3 regions of the Burkholderia alba genome follow, and region 3 is predicted to be linked to each of the others. Evidence: predicted binding sites of a transcription regulator. Region 3 holds the regulator's gene; each other region holds the start of a gene.
The links. Region 3 encodes HrcA, which represses chaperone genes, less so after heat shock. Its sites were predicted from a motif close to TTAGCACTCNNNNNNNNNGAGTGCTAA; they were not measured.
Positions count from the first base shown of each region.

Region 1 (2,268 bases), on a different contig from region 3:
GCCAGGCGACCCGCCTCCAGATCGAGGCGGCACCGAGCGAACGAAGCGGAATCCGAACCAGCGGCCGATTCATGGCGGCATCTCCCGGCAGGGACCGGAGCGTGCCGGATCCTTCTTCGTAGTGTAGTCGCCAATCGGGACATGCCGGGCTCGGGAGTGACCCGGGGCGCGGTGTATTCGAGGCGGAGCCGCGGGCTTGTGGGCGGCGCGCACGGATTGGTACCATCGTCGGCCGTCCCTTCTTCATCCGGCGGCCCGCCCCGATACGTCCGCGCGATGCGCGCCGCTCGCGCCGGTCCGCCCCGCTTGCCGAGCCGATGACCGATTTCACCCGAACCCTGCTGTTGTCCGCCGTCTGCATGCTGTGTGTGCAGGCAAGCCGCGCGGCGTCCGCCGCCGACGCGCCACTGGCGCTGCAGGCGGCACTGATTCATGCGAAGGCCGTCGACTATTGCGCGAAAGGCCCCGCTGATGATCGCCGTGCGTGCGAAAACGATTTCATCACCACCGCCAGCCAGATAGTCGTGAAGCAGCCCGAGGTCGTGCCGGCCGGCGCGCAGGCGGCGGATTACGCGGCGGCCGTCGCGGACGCCGCGCGCCGCCGCCTGCCCGCGGCGGAACAACGCGCGTCGCCGGCGCCGGCCGACAGTCCGGATCCCGGCCAGGACCCCGCCGCGCAGATGATCGGCTTGTCGCGCGTGTGCGAGAAACTGTTTCCGGACACTGCCGTGCGCGCGAACGCGCAGCGGCTCGCGGCGCTCGAGGCGCAGAGCCCGGAGATCCACCGGGAGGCGCTCGCGCTGGCGGCCGACCGCTCCGCGGCGGCGCGCCGCCGGATCCATGCGGCCGAGACGCAGTTCGCGTGGGACGGGCAGATCGCGAAGCTCGTCTGCACGCTGTCCTGAGGCGGCGGGGTGGGTAAAAGCCGGTTCATCGGATCAGACCCCTGAAACTGTTACACTTTCCGTGTCGGCGCGCGGGCATGCCGAAATCGGCGGAAAGCCCACCGGGCGGGGCGTTGAGCGATATCCGGCCGTCCTCGGGGAGAACCCGGGTCGGTTCTTGAATTTGTCAAAACCCATCCATATAATTAGCACTCGCTGCACGAGAGTGCTAACAATTCTCTGTCGGGCTTTCCGGCCCGGCAGATTCCCTCAGCGTTCTTCAGTCTCAATCAAGAGAGGAGTGAGTAATGAACCTTCGTCCTTTGCACGATCGCGTGATCGTCAAGCGTCTGGATCAGGAAACCAAGACCGCCTCGGGCATCGTGATCCCCGAAGCCGCTGCTGAAAAGCCGGATCAAGGCGAAATCCTGGCAGTCGGTCCGGGCAAGCGCGACGACAAGGGCGCCCAGATCGCCCTCGACGTGAAGGTCGGTGATCGCGTCCTGTTCGGCAAGTACGCCGGTCAGACCGTCAAGGTCGACGGCAACGAACTGCTCGTGATGCGCGAAGAAGACATCATGGCCGTGGTCAACGCCAAGTAAGCGTTCACTAACGCTCTACATTCCCAAAGTATTCAAGGAGTTAGAAGATGGCAGCTAAAGACGTTGTATTTGGCGATTCCGCCCGCGCGAAGATGGTCGAAGGCGTGAACATTCTCGCCAACGCGGTGAAGGTCACGCTGGGCCCGAAGGGCCGCAACGTGGTGCTCGAGCGCAGCTTCGGCGGCCCGACGGTCACGAAGGACGGCGTGTCGGTCGCGAAGGAAATCGAGCTGAAGGACAAGCTCCAGAACATGGGCGCGCAGATGGTCAAGGAAGTGGCTTCCAAGACCAGCGACAACGCCGGCGACGGCACGACGACGGCAACCGTCCTCGCGCAATCGATCGTTCGCGAAGGCATGAAGTACGTCGCATCGGGCATGAACCCGATGGACCTGAAGCGCGGCATCGACAAGGCCGTGGCCGCTGCGGTGGAAGAGCTGAAGAAGATCAGCAAGCCCTGCACGACGAACAAGGAAATCGCTCAGGTCGGCTCGATCTCGGCGAACAGCGATTCGTCGATCGGCGATCGCATCGCTGAGGCGATGGACAAGGTCGGCAAGGAAGGCGTGATCACCGTCGAAGACGGCAAGTCGCTGGCCGACGAGCTGGACGTCGTCGAAGGCATGCAATTCGACCGCGGCTACCTGTCGCCGTACTTCATCAACAACCCGGACAAGCAAGTCGCCGTGCTCGACAACCCGTTCGTGCTGCTGCACGACAAGAAGGTGTCGAACATCCGTGATCTGCTGCCGGTGCTCGAGCAAGTCGCGAAGGCTGGCCGT
Region 1 is NZ_JAWJWL010000003.1:19,902-22,169, forward strand. Features, by position in the region: gene RZR99_RS03440 (transglycosylase domain-containing protein) at 1-73, opposite strand, end outside; gene RZR99_RS03445 (hypothetical protein) at 318-905, shown strand; gene groES (co-chaperone GroES) at 1,193-1,486, shown strand; gene groL (chaperonin GroEL) at 1,534-2,268, shown strand, end outside.
Region 1: a site for HrcA is predicted at 1,091-1,117, ahead of groES (co-chaperone GroES). Genes of this name have one in related genera too.

Region 2 (2,268 bases), on a different contig from region 3:
TTCATCGCACTGGCTTCGATCTGGCGAATTCGCTCGGCCGATACGCCGAACTCGGCGGCGAGATCGTGCAGCGTCGAGCCGCCCGAACCGTCGTCGTCGACATTCAGCCAGCGCGCCTCGATGATGCGGCGGCTGCGCGCGTCGAGCGACTCCAGCGCCTGCGCGATGCCGTCGGTCTGCAGCATGTCCCGCTGGCGCGCGGCCAGCACGGCGGTCGGCTCGTTGTGCGAATCGGCGAGATAGGCGATCGGCGCGTACGATTCCTCGCCGTCCTCGACCTGGCCTTCGAGCGCGATGTCGCCGCCCGACAGGCGCGTTTCCATTTCCGCCACTTCCTCGCGCTTCACGTTCAGCTCCTGCGCGAGACCGTCGATCTCTTCCGGCGTGAACGCCTGCGTGCCTTTCTTGTGGCTGCGCAGATTGAAGAACAGCTTGCGCTGCGCCTTGGTGGTCGCCACCTTCACCATCCGCCAGTTGCGCAGGATGTATTCGTGGATTTCCGCCTTGATCCAGTGAATCGCGTACGACACGAGACGCACGTTCTGGTTGGGATCGAAGCGCTTGACCGCCTTCATCAGGCCGATGTTGCCTTCCTGGATCAGGTCGCCGTGCGGCAGCCCGTAGCCGAGGTAGTTGCGCGCGATCGACACGACGAGCCGCAGGTGCGACAGCACCAGGTGGCGAGCGGAATCGAGGTTGTTCTGGTCGCGGAATTCGGTCGCGTAGCGGCGCTCCTCTTCGGGCGTCAGCAGCGGAATCCGGTTGACCGCCTGGATATAGGCGTCGATGTTGCCCAACTGGCCCGGCAGCATCGAATTGGATGCGAGCGTCAACGAGCCTGCCGATGCGGCCTTAGCCGTCGCGGGGCGCAGGGTGTTCGGAAGGGTCAATGCGTTGCTCACGTAGAAAACTCCTTTGGAATCAGGGACAAGCCCCGTAATTGGGCGATTCCACGATGCATCTTAGCACTCTCGCCAATGGAGTGCTAAATCCTTAGAAACCCTCGGGGCATTCAAGTTCCCGATTTGCTATCGATTTTGTGATCCCGATAGATGTCTCATGATCCCACGATTTCGGGTAAGCGGCCTAACGTATTGTTTTTCCGAAGATTTGGGCAAAGCCTTCCGATTCTTGTCAATACAGAAGCAAACCATTTCGCAAGGCGACGCCGATCGGAAAAGTCCTTTACTCTAAGATTCAGTTCGTTTGGGCCCGTTGCATGGGTGGCGGCGAGGCTCTACTCGATCCACGTTGTGGGAGTCTGGGGCATGAACAATAAGAACACGATCCGGGCGGGACGGCTGATCGCGCAGGCGACGGCGGCGCTCGTCCTCCTGGGCGGCGCCGGCGCCGCTCGCGCCGACCGCTGGGGCGTGCAGCTGGCGGGCGGCATCGCGAACCACGACGTGAAGAAGGCCGATCTCGGCGTGGTCTGGGATCCGCAGTGGAGCTGGTGGGAAATCGGCGGCTGGCATTTCGCCTTCGTCGTCGAGGGCCACGTGTCGAACTGGTGGTACACCGGCGATCACGCGGTTCACAGCGACATCGTGGAAATCGGCGCGACGCCGGTATTTCGCTTCATCAAGGGCTCCGGCGCGATTCGTCCGTTCTTCGAGGCGGGCGCCGGGATCCGCTTCCTGTCGCATCCCACTATTTCGACGCATTACTCGATGTCGACCTCGTTCCAGTTCGCCGACATGGTGGGGATCGGCGCGCAATTCGGCAATCGTCAGCAGTATCAGGCGGGCTTTCGATTCCAGCATGAGTCCAACGCGGGTATCAAAGACCCGAATCCTGGTATAAATTTCAGCCAGCTCTACTTGCAATACAACTTCTGATCGGTGCGCGGCAACGCGGATGAAGTCGAGGAGTCTGGCGATGGTGGCGAAGGTGATCGATGCGATCCGCGCGCTCGAGCGCGACCGGTTTCGCGCAATGGTCGACGGCGACGGCGAGGCGCTCGACATCCTGCTGTCCGACAAGGTCTGCTACGTGCATACCAACGGCAAGCGCGAAACCAAGCAGCAGTTCATCGATGCGATCACGGCGGGCCGGCGCCGCTATCGGCAGATCGAGATCCAGTCCCAGGACGTGCTGCCCGTCGGCGACGAGACCTTCATCGTCACCGGCCGCGCGCTGATCGAGATGGAGGCCAACAACGGCGGCCTCGTGTTCCCGATCGCGTACACGGCCGTGCAGACCCAGGAACGCGGACAGTGGCGCCTGCTGGCATGGCAGGCGACGCGATGCGCAACCGAAACATAGGCG
Region 2 is NZ_JAWJWL010000034.1:14,819-17,086, forward strand. Features, by position in the region: gene rpoH (RNA polymerase sigma factor RpoH) at 1-902, opposite strand, end outside; gene RZR99_RS27695 (acyloxyacyl hydrolase) at 1,269-1,838, shown strand; gene RZR99_RS27700 (nuclear transport factor 2 family protein) at 1,879-2,265, shown strand.
Region 2: a site for HrcA is predicted at 963-989, ahead of rpoH (RNA polymerase sigma factor RpoH). Genes of this name have one in related genera too.

Region 3 (2,268 bases):
CGTGAATGTAGGCGGGGTGATCCGCGTAGTGGCGGACCGTGCGCACCTCGAGCTGGTTGCGCATCCGTCCGAGCGCGGCGAACGCCGCATCGAACGCGGTGGCGGTGGTCGACGACGAATACTGCGGGTACATCGGCATCAGCAGCACCCGCTCGGCACCCGCCCGCTTGAGCTGAGAGAGCACCGTGCCGATGTCCGGCGTGCCGTAGCGCATCGCGTAGTCGACCATCACCTGATAGCCGTTCGCGGCGAACAGCGGCCGCACGCCTTCCACCTGGCGCTCGGTGTTGACGCGCAGCGGCGAGCCCTCGGGCGTCCACACCGCCGCATATTTCTTCGCCGAGGTCCGGCCGCGCAGCGGCAGGATCAACACGCGCAGGATCACCTGCCAGACCGCCTGGGGAATCTCGACGACGCGCGGATCGGACAGAAACTGCGCGAGATAGCGGCGCACCGCGCGCGGCGTCGGCTGGTCGGGCGTGCCGAGATTGATCAGCAACACCGCGACGCGATGGGCCGCGGCGGCGTGCGAAGGCGGTTCGAGGTCAAAACGCATGAGGAAAGCGTGCCTGGGCACCGAATCGAACGAGTCTCATTATAGCGGGGCCGCCAGGACAGGACAGTCGGCCGTTCGGCGGATGGCGCCCGCGCACGGGCGGCGGCAAGATGATGAACGGCCGGCGCTTACTGCTGGCTCAGCGTCAGCGACAGCAGCCGGGCGGTGATGTCGACGATCGGGATCACCCGGTTGTAGGCCATCCGCGTCGGGCCGATCACCCCGAGCGTGCCGACGATCTGGCCGTTGACCTCGTAGGGCGCCGTCACGACGCTCATTTCCTCGATCGGCACGAGCGTCGACTCCCCGCCGATGAAGATCTGCACGCCCTGGGCGTGGCTCGACACGTCGAGCAACTGCAGGAGGCTGGTTTTTTGGTCGAACACGTCGAACAGCTTGCGCAGCCGCGCCATGTCGGACGACAGGTCCGCCACTTCGAGCAGGTTGCGCTCGCCGGAAATCAGCACCGTGTCCTGATCGTCGGTCGCCTCGGTGCTCGCGGTGACGGCCGCGTGCATCAGCGCGGTCATGTCGCCGCGCAACTGGTCGATTTCCTCGCGCAGCCGGCGCCGCACCTCGTCGAACGACAGTCCGGCGAAGTGCGCATTGATGTAGTTCGAGGCCTCGGTGAGCTGCGACGGGCTGTAGTCGCGCTGGGTGGCCATCATCCGGTTCTGCACGTCGCCTTCCGGCGTCACGATGATGAGCAGAATCCGCTTGTCCGACAGGCGCATGAATTCGACCTGCTTGAACACGTGGCTGCGGCGCGGCGTCAGCACGACCCCGGCGAACTGCGACAGGTTCGACAGGACGCTGGCCGCGGCGGCCACCACCCGCTGCTGCGGTTCGCCCGCCTGCAGCGTGGTCTGCACGAGCCGGGTGACGGCGGCGGCGTCGATCGGCATCTCGACCGTCAGCATCGTGTCGACGAACAGCCGGTAGCCGCGCGGGGTGGGCACGCGGCCCGCCGACGTGTGCGGGCTGGACACCAGGCCCAGCTCCTCGAGGTCGGACATCACGTTGCGGATCGTCGCCGGGCTCAGCTCCAGGCCGGAATAGCGCGACAGCGTGCGCGAGCCGACCGGCTGACCGTCGGCGATATACCGTTCGATCAGGGTTTTGAGGAGGGTTCGTGCGCGCGGATCTAGCATGGGGAAAAATTTTAGCTCAACCGGGCCGCGCCCGCGAGCTTCACCGCAATCCGGCCGATCCGGACCATCCGCCGCCCCGGGTCGACGAGCGGTTCTTTTCGTCATCGAGCTATGGTGTAATGCCGGCATGAAAACCGGTAATCAGTTCCATACGGTCGCGCTCGTCGGGCGCAGCAATACCCCCGGCATCGCCGAACCGCTCGCCACGCTGGCCGCCTGCGTCGCCAAGCGCGGCTTCGAGGTCGTGTTCGAGGCGGATACCGCGGCTGGAATCGGTATCACCGGCTATCCGGCGCTCACGCCTGCCGAAATCGGCGCGCGGGCGGACGTCGCGGTGGTGCTGGGCGGCGACGGCACGATGCTCGGCATCGGCCGGCAGCTCGCCCCCTACCGCACGCCGCTGATCGGCATCAACCACGGCCGGCTCGGCTTCATCACCGACATTTCAGCATCCGACATGCAGGAGCTCGTGCCGATGATGCTCGCGGGCAGCTTCGAGCGCGAGGAGCGCTCGCTGCTGGAATCCCGGATCATGCGCGACGGCGAACCGATCTATCACGC
Region 3 is NZ_JAWJWL010000019.1:119,555-121,822, forward strand. Features, by position in the region: gene hemH (ferrochelatase) at 1-556, opposite strand, end outside; gene hrcA (heat-inducible transcriptional repressor HrcA) at 685-1,707, opposite strand; gene RZR99_RS21660 (NAD kinase) at 1,835-2,268, shown strand, end outside.